DNA from 3 places in the Pseudoalteromonas sp. BSi20311 genome. Region 2 is predicted to be linked to each of the others. Evidence: predicted binding sites of a transcription regulator. Region 2 holds the regulator's gene; each other region holds the start of a gene.
What was found. Region 2 encodes sigma-54, which starts transcription at its own class of promoters, with help from an activator protein. Its sites were predicted from a motif close to GTTGGCACGNNNNTNGNNT; they were not measured.
Positions count from the first base shown of each region.

Region 1: P20311_RS17415 (HAD-IIB family hydrolase) is a predicted target of sigma-54. The motif match lies at 1,081-1,099, and genes of this name have one in related genera.
Region 3: P20311_RS11470 (EF-hand domain-containing protein) is a predicted target of sigma-54. The motif match lies at 2,006-2,024, and genes of this name have one in related genera.

Region 1 is NZ_BADU01000168.1:21,261-26,650, forward strand. It holds gene P20311_RS17415 (HAD-IIB family hydrolase) at 1-1,079, opposite strand, end outside; gene P20311_RS17420 (uracil-xanthine permease family protein) at 1,228-2,466, opposite strand; gene upp (uracil phosphoribosyltransferase) at 2,476-3,108, opposite strand; gene P20311_RS17430 (oxidoreductase family protein) at 3,242-4,204, opposite strand; gene P20311_RS17435 (serine hydrolase) at 4,430-5,390, opposite strand, start outside.
Region 2 is NZ_BADU01000188.1:41,428-46,817, forward strand. It holds gene rapZ (RNase adapter RapZ) at 1-54, opposite strand, end outside; gene ptsN (PTS IIA-like nitrogen regulatory protein PtsN) at 74-526, opposite strand; gene hpf (ribosome hibernation promoting factor) at 531-818, opposite strand; gene P20311_RS17995 (RNA polymerase factor sigma-54) at 845-2,344, opposite strand; gene lptB (LPS export ABC transporter ATP-binding protein) at 2,679-3,404, opposite strand; gene lptA (lipopolysaccharide transport periplasmic protein LptA) at 3,401-3,940, opposite strand; gene lptC (LPS export ABC transporter periplasmic protein LptC) at 3,930-4,484, opposite strand; gene kdsC (3-deoxy-manno-octulosonate-8-phosphatase KdsC) at 4,481-5,032, opposite strand; gene P20311_RS18020 (KpsF/GutQ family sugar-phosphate isomerase) at 5,033-5,390, opposite strand, start outside.
Region 3 is NZ_BADU01000097.1:13,110-18,499, forward strand. It holds gene trkA (Trk system potassium transporter TrkA) at 1-716, shown strand, start outside; gene P20311_RS11455 (calmodulin) at 802-1,017, opposite strand; gene P20311_RS11460 (EF-hand domain-containing protein) at 1,082-1,294, opposite strand; gene P20311_RS11465 (EF-hand domain-containing protein) at 1,429-1,641, opposite strand; gene P20311_RS11470 (EF-hand domain-containing protein) at 1,711-1,923, opposite strand; gene P20311_RS11475 (flagellar brake protein) at 2,439-3,101, opposite strand; gene P20311_RS11480 (TrkH family potassium uptake protein) at 3,126-4,577, opposite strand; gene P20311_RS11485 (YigZ family protein) at 4,672-5,286, opposite strand; gene pepQ (Xaa-Pro dipeptidase) at 5,367-5,390, opposite strand, start outside.

The sequences.
Region 1 (5,390 bases), on a different contig from region 2:
ACAATGAAAGGCTGTGTAATATTAAGCGCTTGTTGCAGTGCCACCACTTCACTAAATGTTTTGCTGGTATTAAATACCACAGGTACACCGCTGTATTGCAGCTCTTGTAATAAGGTATCTACCGCATCGGTGTTGTAATCTCTGTGATTGAGTAATGTGCCATCTAAATCGGTAAAAATGATAGGTTGTACAATACTATCGCTTGTAAGCACCATCGCAGTTACATCTCGATTACTATCGAGCTCTATAAGTGCATTTGCTTTAGCACTAAGGGTGTTGAGGTTTTCACGCGTGATGCGTTCAAAATGAGAAATAAACCACAATAACTGCTCATCAGTCATAGTGCCTGCGCCCTGCCCTTGCTTGGCAATTAACTTGTGTTCTTGCTCTTGGCGCCACGCAAACACATCATCAAAACTCGGGGCTTTGAGCATAATTGTATAATCGATTTTATCAAAAACGGTTTTATATTCATTGGCTAAACAGCTGTTAATACAGCGACGCCATAACCCTTGTTGATCGTATGATTTTTCTAGCTCGTTAATAGGCTCAACTAAAGTAAAAGGCTGCTGTGGTTCACTGGCTACACACCACCCTTCTAAAATAACAATATCGACCGGCTGACTATTGGTTAACCATTTGTTTTTTGCTACGGGTTCATCTTGTTGCTTATTAAAACGCGGCAGCGGTACATTTACTTCTGCATTTAATAAACGACTAACGGTGTTATCCATCAGCGCAACATCATGTGTACCCGGTACGCCTCTAGTGGCGAATAAACAATGCACATCTTGGGCTAACTGTTGGCGTTTTTGAGTTGATAAATAAAAGTCATCAATAGAAAGCGCAACACAATTTAGGTGGGTATTTTGGCTAAACCAAGTTACTAAATAATCACCAAGAGTGGTTTTCCCTGAGCCTTGGCAGCCATTAATCGCGACAAATAAAGGGGCTGTTTTTTTACTGGTTAGAATGTCCTGCGCAATAGCAGAAAAATACTGCTCGCTAATATACTGATATTTCAACGGCAGTTGGTGTTTTACTAAAAAAGCATTTATATCCACACTCTTGGTCTCCATATAACAATCCCTGAGTCAACTATAGGGTATGACTAAGGAAATGCAGTTACTAGACCAATATTATTTATTGTTACTTTTTAGTAGGTTAAAAAAAAAGCGCATTTAAAATGCGCTTTTTTGGTGCAATATTTTTAGCCACAGTGCAAATTTAACTCTGGTTGCTCTGTGCTTTGGGTAATACTAAGTTTAATACTATGCCTAAAATAGCACACAAGCTCACACCTTCTAGGCTGAACTCACTACTACCTATGTACATACCACCAATACCACAAATTAAAATAAGTGCCACAATACTTAAATTGCGCGGCTCACTTAAGTCATCGCCCGATTTAACTAAGGTGTTTAAACCAATAACCGCAATAGAGCCAAATAATAAAATCATTATGCCACCCATTACTGGCACCGGAATGGTTTGCAAACTAGCGCCCATTTTAGCCACAAATGCTAAGCAAATTGCGATAATGGCAGTCCACATCATTACTTTAGGATTAAAGTTTTTAGTAAGCATTACCGCACCAGTTACCTCTGAGTAAGTGGTGTTCGGTGGGCCACCAAATAAGGATGCGGCAGACGTAGCTAAACCGTCACCAAATAAAGTGCGATGGAGCCCTGGTTTTTTCAAATAGTCTTTTTTTGTAACTTGGCTAATTGCCATCATGTCGCCAATGTGTTCAATAGCAGGCGCAATTGCCACCGGCACCATAAATAATATGGCTTGCCATTTAAACTCTGGTAACACAAAGTTTGGTACAGCTAGCCACTGCGCATTACTTACGGCCTCAAACTGCACTATCCCCATAAATAACGATAGCGTGTAACCGGCAACAACACCGGCTAAAATAGGTATTAATTTAAATACCCCTTTACCCCACACGGCAAACACTAAAGTAACGAGCAACGAGAACATAGAAATAATAATAGCGCTGTCGTAGGCAATAATTTGTGTGCCACCATCGCCACTTTTACCCATCGCCATATTAACCGCCGCAGGCGCGAGTGCTAGGCCAATCACCATAATGACTGGGCCGACCACAATTGGCGGCAAAATTTTATGTAAGGTTTTTGTGCCTTTAAACTTCACCAATAAACTCAACAGCATATAAGTAAAGCCCGCTGCCATTAAGCCGCCCATAGTGACGGGTATTCCCCACATTTGCACTGAGGCAATAATGGGTGCAATAAACGCAAATGACGAGGCTAAAAAGATAGGCACTTGGCCTTTAGTGACAAATTGAAACAACAAAGTACCTAAACCTGCGGTAAACAACGCAACACTCGGATCGAGGCCGGTTAAAATAGGCACTAATACCAGCGCACCAAACGCTACAAATAGCATTTGGGCACCCGTTAAAATGGTTTTTATTGAAAACGTAGAATTATTTTGCACTGCTAAACCCTAGTAAACCGTACCGAAAATTTTATCACCTGCATCCCCTAATCCTGGGATAATGTAGCCTTTTTCATTGAGGTGGCTATCAACTGAGGCTGTAAAAATCTCTACATCTGGGTGAGCGGCTAATGTTTTTTCAACGCCTTCAGGTGCAGCAACCAGTACAATGACTTTAATTTCTTTACAGCCTGCTTTTTTAAGCATATCGATGGTGGCGATCATAGAGCCACCAGTAGCCAGCATAGGGTCAATCACTAAGCTCAAACGCTCATCAATATTACCTACTAGCTTTTCAAAATAAGGTACTGGCTCAAGTGTTTCTTCGTTACGCTCTAAACCCACTACACTCACTTTAGCCGCTGGGAGTAATTGCATTACGCCGTCCATCATCCCAAGGCCCGCGCGTAAAATTGGCACAACGGTAATTTTTTTACCTTTAATATGCTCAACTTTAAGTTTATTACCGTCCCAACCTGTAATTTCGTTATCTTCTAATTCTAGGTTTTTAGTGGCTTCGTAAGTTAATAATGTGCCAACTTCTGAACACAACTCTCGAAAACTTTTCGTGCTAATTCCATGCGCGCGCATTAAACCTAACTTATGTTGAACAAGGGGGTGAGAAATAACGTGAATAGCCATAGTAATAAACCTAGTGATAAAAAATTTGACGTATTTTATATTAAAACAGGCCGTTTGACTGTTAATTTTAGCCCTGATTTCATAGTTCGTGCCAAAATATTTAATTTAGCCATAACTGTTCAACTTTTTGTGTTTATGAGTTGTTACTGGCTAACCAATTATTTACCTGAGCATGCATGTAGCCGTTAATTTTTTTGTGCTCGGGGCTCCACCCAAGTAAAAACCGATAAAAGTCTGCCCACGCCACCGGCCATAAATGAGCCCATTGTGCAATAACGTCATCCGCATTCACTGCTGGTTGGTAGTGACTGAGTGCGTTTTTAAACTGGCTAAAATAATAGTTGAGGTAAGTTTGTGCATGTTTGTGAAGCTCAGAATCATCCAAACAACTGGTCATAAAATACATAACATCTACCATCCCAACACCCGCACCCACATATTGAAAGTCATAACCGCGTATATGCCCTTGGCTATTAGCGGAAAAATTAGCAAGCTTGGCATCACCATGAATTAACGTTTTATAATTACATTGCTTTAACGCACTGTTTAACAATGATGCAGCCTGTTTAATATCGGACTTTTCAGGTAAGTTATTAAATTCATCAGGCCGGGTATCTAAATGCCAATAGCTTCCTTGCGGCCATAAGCCATCAAACTTTGTATTTAAATGAAAGGCATTTAAATGAAAGGCATGAAACTGTGCCAACCACTTTAATATCGCCTTTATATTCTCAGTGGTTGCTTGGGTGTATCCCTGTTTTGAAAAGTCTTTAAACACCAAGGCATACTCATCACCTTTGTTGATTGCTTTAATGCATTCAATAGCTGCCGCTTGCTTGGGCAGTTTATGGCTAAATTGCTGATAAAACGTATATTCAACGTGGTAAGAGTCACGTTTTCTATTAAGCGCAAACGCACTTTGTTTAATTTTAGAATGATTAATGTGATCGGGTACTTTAATCGCTTTAATTACACAGGCCTGCTCATCAAGCTGACACTTCACAATATGGCCGCAGCCGCTCCAAAGTGAGGTTAGGGTTTCGCCAATAGCTATACGTTCAAAATGCGGGGTAAGTAATGAAAGATAAAAAGACATAGCCAAATTAGGTTGCTAAATTTTAGTTAGTTTAACATTAGACGATGTTTTTAATAACAGGTCTTAAAACAAAGCTCTTAATAAATAAATCCATATGGTTTTACACAAACCAGTATGTAAAAAACGAATGCTAGTTTTTGAATGGGTGGCAAAATTAACTATGCCACTACAAACTTATCGTCGAATTGAACGCTTTACCCGCTGCAATACTTTGTTGTATCCATTTTAGTTATGGCTTTGTTTAACAATAGAAAGGATAAGACTATCAATGTCATTATTCACTGCGCCAATACTACTATTACTTAAAATCACATAACCAAAGTTAAGGTCAGTAATAGAGCGTGATAGCGAGACCCAACCACGATTAAATCCAGCAAAGCCAAGACTGCTATTCTTTGCGTCAACAACATAGCTCATACTCCAGCGCCCATTAGTGTTTGGCGCGGGCTTTATCATCAGATCAATTAATTTTTCTGGTAGCAACCCTAAACCATTATAATCACCATCGTTGTTGCGCAACACAGCCATATTAAAGCGGGCTAAGTCTATTGGCGTTGTCTGTAAACCAGCAGCTGCTTTCTCATTAAAATAAACCATGCCCGTGACTTTACCGGAATTATCGTAAGGTGTTGCCGACTTTTTGATAACTTTTTTAGTAATGTTAAAAGTAGAATCCATCATATTTAGAGGCTTAAACACGTATTGCTGCATATAGTCTTCAAATGCCATGCCTGACACATCTTCAATTAAAAGTTGCACCACTGAATACCCACCACCAGAATAAGACCATTTTGTATCGGGCACATGAATAAGTTCAACAGATCCGGCGCCATTGTTATTGCCATTTAATGAGTCAACTATAGATGTTAACTTTTCTGGAGACTCCCAGCCTGTATATGGGCCAAGTGACAAGCCTGAAGTGTGAGATAAGATATTTCTCAATGTTACTTTTTTTGCGTTAAACTCAGACTTAGGGATCTGCCAACGTTTGAGGTATTGGTTTATTGGCGCATCTAAATCGACTTTGCCTTGAGCTACAAGTTGCATTACTCCCCAAACAGTAACCAGCTTAGAAATAGACCCTACGTTAAACATTGTGCTTTGGGTAATCTCAGTTTTGGCTGCTACGTCGGCAAAACCATAGGATCGAAACTCTAGAACTCTATTTCCATTGACAAATGCAAGT
Region 2 (5,390 bases):
TAACGCAACAGATTTACCAGAACCTGAGCGACCACTTATAATTATTAATTCCATTTATCACCCTTTATTGTTACTACGGTTGACTGACAATGACTTGGTACAGCTCATTGTCGGATTTTGCCGCCCGTAATTGCTTACAAAATTCTTTTTCGTTGAGCTTATCTGCAATGGTAGCTAAGGTCTTTAAATGCTGTTGATTGTCACCGTCTGGGACAATTAAGGCAACAAAAATGTCGACCGGTCGGTTATCTATCGCATCAAAATTAATAGCCGTTTCGCTCACCAGTATAAGTGCAAGAGGCTCTTGTGCACCACTCATACGACCATGTGGAATTGCAATTCCTCGGCCTATACCTGTACTCCCTAGCTTTTCTCTAGCGGTTAACGCGTTGAGAATATCTTGTTGGGTTAAATAGGGCAGTTTATTGTGAGCCAATTCACTGATAAATTCTAAAATTCTTTTTTTACTATTAAAAAGGACCGCAGCTTTACTGCAGTCCTGACAGATAAGTGAGCTTAGTTTCATAGTGTTAGTGTCGAGCAAGTTTCTCTTTGTGTTTAATTACTTGACGATCTAGCTTGTCAATCAGCGAGTCTATAGCGGCATACATATCTTGATGTTCAGTAGAGGCAAAAATTTCAGCGCCACTAACATGAACGGTTGCTTCAGCTTTTTGGTTTAGTTTTTCTACATCGAGAATAACATGCACATTCGTTATGTGATCAGTGTGCCTCTGCAGCTTTGCAAATTTACTATTTACGTAGTCTCTAAGCGAGTCAGTAATATCTACATGGCGACCAGTTAAGTTCAGTTGCATAAACATTTTCCTCTTTGTTGTACGCCTTAAATCAAACTTTTTCGTTGATTCGACGGGGGAATAGCTAGAGATTCGCGATATTTTGCAATAGTTCTCCTTGCTACTTTAATTCCTTGCTCTGCCAATATATCTGCAATTTTACTATCACTCAATGGTTTAGCTGAGTTTTCTGCTGCGATTAATTTTTTAATTAATGCGCGAATTGCTGTTGATGAACATTCGCCACCGTTTTCAGTGCTTACATGGCTTGAAAAGAAATATTTAAGCTCAAAAATACCCCGTGGTGTGTGCATGTATTTTTGCGTAGTAACACGTGAAATAGTCGATTCGTGCATTTCTACCATTTCTGCCACATCATTAAGCACCATAGGCTTCATTGCCTCAGGACCATGTTCAAAAAAGGCCTGTTGCTGTTGCACAATACAGTTAGTTACTTTAAGTAGCGTGTCGTTTCTACTTTCTAGACTTTTTATAAACCATTTTGCTTCTTGCAAGTGTGAGCGAATAAACTGGCTATCACCACTTGATTTAACAGTACGTGACATAGCCGCATATTGGCTGTTTACCCTAATTTTAGGCATGCTATCAGGGTTTAGTTCAACCACCCAACGCCCTTTAATTTTTTTAACCGACACATCAGGAATAACATACTCTGACTCTTCTCTGACAATAGTGTCCGCCGGTTTTGGGCTAAGGGTATGAATTAACGTCATGATCTCTTTAAGCTCATCTTCTTTGAGCTTAGTTTTTTTCATTAACGTGCGATAATCACGTGCAGCCAGCAAATCAATATGATCGGTTAAAATCATTTTTGTTTCGTTTAAAAAAGGCGTGTCTTTATCAAACTGATTAAGTTGAATACACAAGCACTCTTGTAAACTACGCGCGGCTATTCCTACCGGATCAAATAATTGAATACGCTTTAATACCGCTTCTATTTCATCAAGTTCAACTTCATCTTCGTCGTCGTTTTCTTGATTAAAGCTTTCTAAAATTTCTTCACAGCTAAGGGTTAAAATACCTGAGTCGTCCACGGCTTCTACTATTGCAATCGCAATGGCTTCATCTGTAGGACTAAATGGCGTCAGTTGCAATTGCCACATTAAATATTCATGCAGCGTTTCAGTTGAAGAGCCTTGATAAATTGATTCATCTTCAGGCATCGGTCCCGATGAAGAGGCAGGTGCTGCGCTCATGTATTCATCCCATGTAACATCCATTGCCATATCATCGCTAATGGTGTCTTTGCTCATGGCTTCGCCGCTGTCTTGCTCATACTCGCTAGGTTTTTCGTCAGCTGAAGTACTTAGCGTTGATTCATCGTTATCGGCTTTTTGTTCGTTTTTACCCGCAGCATCTTCGCTGTAATCTTGTTCTTCAACTTCAAGCAAGGGATTGCTATCGAGCGCTTCTTGAATTTCTTGCTGGAGATCCAATGTACTGAGCTGCAATAAGCGAATTGCTTGTTGCAACTGTGGAGTCATTGTAAGTTGCTGGCCCATGCGCAGCTGTAATGATTGCCTCATTTATCTCTAACAATCCTTTTAAATTACGGTCTGTTGACCTTTACGGATTAAAATTTGTTCAAACTAGGGGCGGTTTAATCGCGGCGCGAGGTTTGTAACCTAGTGGGCTAAGTCAAAACCGAGCAACAAAAAGTAAATCGTCCCTAGGCAGAACCCGAAGGGCAGCGCCTGTTTGGCATTGATGCTGCGTTATCGCCTATTTATGGGGAATACCACATCACATAGGCTCTGCCTTGCCTAAATACCAAACAGACTGCTGCAAATTCAACCTTGAAAGGTCAACAGACCTAAGTATAATTAATCTTAGCAGATGCTTAGTGGAATAACACAAATATTAGAGCTTGAACTGCTCGCCCAAATAAACATCGCGTACTGTTTTATCGTTTAATACGTAATCTGGAGTGCCTGATGCAATTAACTCCCCATGAGAAACTATGTAGGCTTTTTCACAAACATCAAGTGTTTCGCGTACGTTGTGATCTGTGATCAATACGCCAATCCCTCGATTTTTAAGATGCTCTATGATCTTTTTAATATCTAATACAGAGATAGGATCAACCCCTGCAAAGGGTTCGTCCAATAGTATAAATTTAGGATTTGCTGCTAATGCCCGGGCAATTTCAACACGGCGGCGTTCACCGCCTGACAGAGCCATACCTTGGCTGTCACGAATATGCTGAATGCTAAATTCATCAAGTAAATTATTTAAGGTATCTTCACGCTGTTGTTTATTAAGCTCTTTACGTGTTTCTAAAATAGCCATTAAGTTTTGGTAAACCGTCAGCTTTCTAAAAATCGATGATTCTTGTGGTAAGTAACCAATCCCTAAGCGAGCTCGGCTATGCATAGGTAATAAAGTGATATCTTGATCATCTATTGATATTTTACCTTTATCGCTCGGTACAAGGCCTACAATCATGTAAAAGGTCGTGGTTTTACCTGCGCCATTGGGGCCAAGTAAACCGACAATACTGCCAGCTTCGACTTCTAGGCCAACATTTTTCACCACTTCACGGCCTTTATAGCTTTTTGCTAATAGCTCTGCTTTTAATGTGCTCATGGTTGGCCTTTATCGTCTTCTTTTTTGTTTTCAACAGGCACCAAAATGGTGTGTACACGATCGGTTGAATTTTCATCTTTTTCTGCGCTAATCAACTGCTGCTCTATATCGTAGGTGATACTTTTAGCGGTAATTTTTTGACCTGCTTGAGCGATACTGGCATCACCGATTAAGGTTAAAAAACGTTGCGATACATCATAGCGAACTTCATTGGCACTGGCGCTCATGATGGTGCCATCAGCTTGTGTTTCTTCAAAGTAAGCAGGGCTACCTGTGGCAATTAAAAGTTGCTTATTCTCGCCTAAGTCATCACGTTTATGTACTTCTAAACGATCGGCGGTAATGCGGCGATTACCATGAATAATTTCAACATTTTTCTCAAAAATGCCCACGTTTTCTTTTAATTGACCTTCCTGTCTGTCAGCACTAATTGAAATTTGATTAGCCGCAGGGGCTTCAACGGTTTCCTCTGCATGGCTATGAAATGCAATCAGTAGTGAAGGAACAATTAAAATTTTAAATAGGTTATTGGTCATAATATAGGGTTCGCGTATGGTTAATAAGTTTAATCACTTCGGTTTTTAAATCGGCTTCAAGGCCTTTACCGATGATTTTTAAATTAGGTCCTGTAATAACGACTGGCTGCTGTGACTGCATAGTCAGTAGTTTTATATCTACATTGATGCTATCGGCTGTGATCGTATCGATCATGGCGTTATCGACTAAATTTAGCGCTTTCACATTACCCTCTAACACCAGTTGCCGATCGTCGTAGAGGGTGGCTTCATCAGCGTTAATACGCCATGTTTGCTGTTCGTTATATAACGTAAATATAGGTTTTTCAAAAAAGGTAAAACCGAGTTGTTGATATAACTCCATTTTTACCGCAGTCACTTTATGGCTTACTTTACCTTGATCATTATAAGCGGTTTGTTTTAGCTCAATCGCGGTATAATCGGGTTTAGCAATAACTTGAGTTTGTTCATCCGCAACAATATCTACTTGAGTAAAGTAAGGATACCAAAGCCAAACCATACAGCTTATGAATAAAACGCTCAGTATAATGCGCGCTACATTCATGAACTGGTTCCTTGGCTGGTAAGTGGCTTATTGTTTTCAAGCATTAGTAAGTCTGTTAGTTCTCTCACTGCGCCAAAGCCGCCAGGCAGCTGAGTAACATAATGCGATAAGCGTTTAATCAGCGGGTGGGCGTCGTTCACGGCTACTGCAAACCCGACTTTTTCCATTACCGGCATATCAGGGCCATCGTCGCCTATGTAGGCAATTTGCTCATCGCTAAGCGCTAATTTTTGTTTTAATTCTTGATAGGCGATGAGTTTGTCTTCTTGGCCTTGGTATATATGTTGTACGGTTAAGCTACTCATACGTTGTTGAACTATTTGTGAGTGACGACCTGTGATCACGGCAACTTCAAAACCACTATTAATAAGGGCTTTAATGCCAAATCCGTCTTTGGTATTAAATGCTTTGAGCTCTTCACCTTGGTTGCCAAGATAAATACGCCCATCAGAAAACACACCATCAATGTCGCAAATTAATAATTTTATTTTTTTGGCGCGCGCTTTTGCATCATCACTTAACGGTTGGTAAAGATCTTCAAACTGCATTTATAGCACTCCCGCTTTTAGTAAGTCTTGCATATTTAGTGCGCCAATGGGCTGATTATGCTCATTAATCACAATTAAACCATTAATACGTTTTTGTTCCATAATGTTCAGTGCTTCAGCCGCGAGCATGTCTTGTGTGGCTGTTGTGCATGATTTAGTCATCACAACATTAATTTCTGTGCTGTGTATATCAACACGTTGCTCTAAAATACGACGTAAATCACCATCGGTAAACAAACCAGATAATTGTTGGTTACCATCTATAATAGCGGTCATGCCAAGCCCTTTGGCTGACATTTCAATTAGGGCGTCTTTAATGGTTTGCGTTTCATTAATAATAGGCGTGTGAATACCGCTG
Region 3 (5,390 bases), on a different contig from region 2:
TAATGAACGAGCTACAAAAACTGGAACGCTCGTACAAAAAAATTATGATAGCCGGTGGGGGTAACATTGGTGCTGGCCTTGCCCGTTCACTAGAAAGAAACCACAGCGTTAAATTATTAGAACGCAGTAAAGAACGCGCAGAGCAACTCTCTGAAATGCTCGACAACACCGTGGTATTTTGTGGTGATGCGTCCGATCAGGAGCTGCTCTCAGAAGAACACATAGAACAGGTTGATGTGTTCATTGCCGTTACCAACGACGATGAAGTAAATATAATGTCGGCCATGCTAGCAAAACGCATGGGGGCACAAAAAACCATGGTGCTTATTCAACGAGGTGCTTACGTTGATTTAGTGCAAGGCGGTGAAATTGATATTGCCATTTCACCACAACAAGCGACTATTTCTGCGTTACTTACACACGTGCGCCGTGGTGATATTGTAAACGTGTACTCATTGCGTAAAGGGGCTGCAGAAGCCATAGAAGCAGTGGCCCATGGTGATGAAAATACATCTAAAGTAGTGGGTCGCGCGATTGCTGATATTAAATTGCCAGCAGGCACCACAATAGGTGCAATTGTACGTAATGACGATGTACTGATTGCCCACGATGACACGATAATTCTATCAGGCGATCATGTAATTATGTTCTTAATTGATAAGAAGCACATTAACGTGGTTGAAAAGTTATTCCAAGTTAGCGCAATTTTTCTATAATTAAACTGCTTGAGTTAAGTAATCAACAAGCACAAAAAAGCCGCTGACTATTAAGCGGCTTTAGTGGAGTATGATGGGGTAATACTTATTGTACTTTTGCAAACTCTTCTTTAGAAAGCTCACCATTTCCGTCAGTATCTAAGTCATCAAAAATATTCATGAGTTGTTTATTTGCAGCCGCTTCCTGCTGGCTAATTACACCGTCACCATTACTATCAAAAGAGGCAAAGTCTACTGCTGCGTATGCCGCTGATGATGAAGCTAATACTAAAATCGCTAGCGTTGTATTTAATGCTTTCATAATAAGTCTCCTTAAAGAGGGAAATCCTTTTCTGAGATCCCTGTGCAATGAAAAAAGTTAAAAATTAAAAGTTTGCAAACTCAGCTTTAGAAAGCTCACCATTGCCGTCAGTATCAAGCTCAGTAAATGCGGCGGTTAAATCAGCGTTTACAGCAGCTTCGCTTTGACTAATAACCCCATTACCGTCGGCATCAAGTGTGTCAAAGTCGCTAGCGGCAAAGGCTGCTGATGAAGAAGCTAGCGCGATAAGTGCGAATGTTTTGTGTAATGTTTTCATAATTTAATCCTTCAAAATGTAATGCTTTGTGCTATTGGAAATGTCAGGCTATTACCGTCCTTGTCATTCTTTTTCATAGGCTCCCTTGCCTACTTAGGTTGTCTTTGGCAACTCAGAATATGCCTAGCCTTAGCTTATGCTTTAGAAAATTCTGCTTTTGATAGCTCACCGTTTTGGTCTGTATCAAGCTCTGAGAACATGCTCATTAGCTTTGCATCAACTGATGCTTCACTTTGGCTAATAGCGCCGTTACCGTCGGTATCAAGCGTGTCGAAGTCGCTGGCTGCGAAGGCAGCTGATGAAGAAGCCAATGCGATAAGTGCGAATGTTTTGTGTAATGTTTTCATAATGAGTATTCCTTAAAATCGTTTAAATAATGTGGGAGGTTAAGCTCCCAAAACGTTAATTGCTTAAGATTATGCTTTAGAAAATTCTTCTTTTGATAACTCACCGTTTTGGTCAGTATCAAGCTCAGAAAACATGCTCATTAGCTTTGCATCTACTGATGCTTCGCTTTGACTGATTGCGCCGTTGCCGTCAACGTCTAGCGTGTCAAAGTCGCTTGCTGCAAAAGCCGCTGATGAAGAAGCTAATGCGATAAGTGCTAAAGTTTTATTAATGCTTTTCATAATCAATCTTCCTTCAAAGTTTATGTTTTATGCGATTAAGTGTTTTACTTTAAATCACGTTTCGTTCAATACAGCCTGACTATTACAACTTCGATGCCAACAATATAAAAACCATAATTTTCAATAAATTAACCTGTACCTAGCTGAAAATGGCGCTATTCAACTCGTTATTTTGTTGCTTTTTAGCAACAGTAGATGAGGCAATAAAATTAAAACATTAAAAATCAGCGAGTTGAGTTTAAGGAAAACACCACACAGTCGATTAGCAACCGCTAAAAAAGAGGGTTAATTAAACAAAAAGGAAGGTGAGTTGAGATTTATTTTGTTATAAATAAAAAACTACAATTAAAAAATAGATTTAAGTTACTGTTTTTAAATAGTTTAAAAAATAAATTTTACATAGCGTTTAAAACAAACAGCCGCACAAGGCTATTTGTTGCAAAATGACGAAATCATGAAATCGCAGGAGCCTGCTGATATTTATATTAGAAGCTTGTTCAACTTGATAACAGACCCTAAGCTATTTCAACTTCAAGCGCGCTTGGGTCAATGAAATGATCCCCCATTAGTGTTTTCATTTGCTCTTCACTGGCAAATAATCGAATTCCGCAACAGATACCGTTAGCATGTTTTTTTACACTGCAGATTTGTCCCTCATGCTGAGTATCGCCATCAAATACAACCGTACAGCGCATATCTTTTAGCTCATCGAGTTCTTGAGTAGTTTTAATATCAAACATAACACCGGTGAGAGAAATGTCTTTTATCACCCCTTCAAAGGGCGGTTGCTCTTCGGTTAATTTTAACTTAGCAGGAAACAATGTGGGTATGCGTGCTTGTGAGCGAAGCGCAAACAACTGTACTTGTGAAGGGTATTGAATAAACAATAATTTAGCTGGATGAGAGGCTACAGACATAAGTTGCTGACGAAACGCAATGATGTGCCCACCACTGCCCTCTATAAGCGCTCTTACTACCACCATAACCCCATCTCGCAAGTAATCACTTGCCATGGGGAGCCGCTTAGCGCTGGGATAGTTTAAAATAATAAATTTGTTTTCTAATAAACCAATAAACTCCGTTTTTACACGTCGGCTACTGGTTGGCGTGAGTATTTCTACATCGACTATGCCACCTGTGACGATTTGGTTTAACTTTTCCAAATTGGTTTTTTGCATAGTTCCTTCCTAATATTTAAAACCTTATCCACGCCAAAATGTTGGGGTAAATAGCACTAATAATGTAAATATCTCTAACCGGCCGAATACCATAGCTACTGTTAATATCCATTTAGCGGCATCGCTAATAGCACCATAATGAGAGGCTACGTCACCCAAACCTGGGCCCAAGTTATTAAGGCAGGCTGCTGTCGCAGAGAATGCGGTAATGTTGTCTAACCCTGTGCCCATTAACGCTAACATTATAATAATAAAGACTAGTGCATAAGCTGAGAAAAAGCCCCATACCGCTTCAACTACTTTGTCAGGTAAGGCTTTACGCCCGAGTTTTATTGAATATATAGCTCGGGGATGGACTAAGCGGTTAAGCTCGCGCACCCCTTGCAAGTACAACAAAAACACACGAACAACTTTCATACCACCACCGGTAGAACCCGCACAGCCGCCAATAAAGCTCGAAAAAATAAGTAAAATAGGTAAAAACAACGGCCAAGCTGAAAAGTTATCTGTGGCAAACCCTGCAGTACTACTAATAGACACCGCTTGAAACAACGCCTGATCGAGAGTTTCATCACCATTTGCATAAACATCATGAGACGAAAGCACAGTAAAGCAAATTACCACCAGCGCTAACTGAATACACAAGAATACTTTAAATTCAGGGTCGCGAATGTACACACTAATATTACGACTCGCTACAGCGGCATAATGTAGTGAAAAGTTAATGGCGGCTATAATTAAAAAGAACACACAAATAAAGTTAATTACAGGGCTATCAAAATGCCCCATAGACGCGTCATAAGTAGAAAAACCACCAATAGCAACCGTAGAAAAGGCATGGCATATGGCGTCAAACCAGTTCATGCCAGCGCTCCAATACGCCAAGGTACACGCAAGTGTAATAGATACGTAAATATACCAAAGGTGTTTAGCGGTGTCGGCTATACGCGGGGTCATTTTGGAGTCTTTTACTGGGCCTGGAATTTCAGCGCGATACAACTGCATCCCACCCACGCCAAGCATTGGCAGTATGGCTACTGCTAATACAATGATCCCCATTCCACCAAACCACTGTAATTGTTGGCGATAAAATAATACCGATTTAGGCAAGTACTCAATGCCAGTTAATACGGTCGCCCCTGTGGTAGTTAAGCCTGAGAAAGCTTCAAACACCGCATCGGCCAAAGAGAGGTTGGGTTCTTGTAAAAATATCAGCGGTAATGATGCAAATGCCCCTAGCACCAGCCAAAACAAAACCACTATTAAAAAGCCTTCCCGTGCTTTTAAATCACCATGCTCATGCCTATTTGGGTAGTAAGCCATTAAGCCAATAATAACGCTAAATATAAAGGCTAAAACAAACGGCACCCCCCCACCATCTTTATAAATTAAAGACACGAGTGCTGGTGGCACCATTGTAATACTAAATAGCGCGACCAGTTGGCCAAGAATTTTTATGATGGTACGAAATTGCATTGAGCGTATCGCTTTTTTATTAGTAAATTAAAATAACTACTGTATGACTCGAAAATTTAATCTTTACTGATTAAATGGGATGGATGTAAGACTATTACTCTTTGATTGTTAACTCAACTGCGCCGTGGCTTAAATCAAAAATATCTTTGCATGCTTGTTGTGCTTGGCGGCTATCAATAGTAATACTCCACTCAATATTTGCCGTAAACTGCTTTTCAATATTAAGTACCTGAAAGTTGGTTTTTAAGTGCTGCTCTATTGCGCCTTGCATACTGTATTCACTAAAGCCAATCAGCTCAATGCTGGGTACTTTTACCACGGTTTGTAATTTTGCTAAGGCATTATTAAGTGAACCACCATAAGCACGAACTAACCCACCAGTGCCAAGCTTTATCCCACCAAAATACCGTGTTACCACAGCGGTTACTTCACCTAAGCCAGAACCCACCAGCACGTTGAGCATAGGTTTACCAGCGGTGCCATTTGGCTCTCCATCGTCAGAAAAACCATAAACATGGCTTCCGCCAGGATTGCCCGCAACATGCGCCCAACAATTATGGCGTGCATCACTGTATTTTTCTTCAATATTTTTAATAAAGGCTTTGGCTGAGTTTAAATCGGGCGTGTGGCCTATATGCACAATAAAGGTACTTTTTTTAATTTCTTCTTGATGAAAAACATCGTCGGCTGGGTATTTATATTCTGACATAGCGCTTACTTGGCTGTTAAATTAAAAATGGGGCCAACAGGCCCCTTTCGTGAATAATATAAACTTTTATTAGTTAAATATTAGTCGAGCAATAAATCACGCGT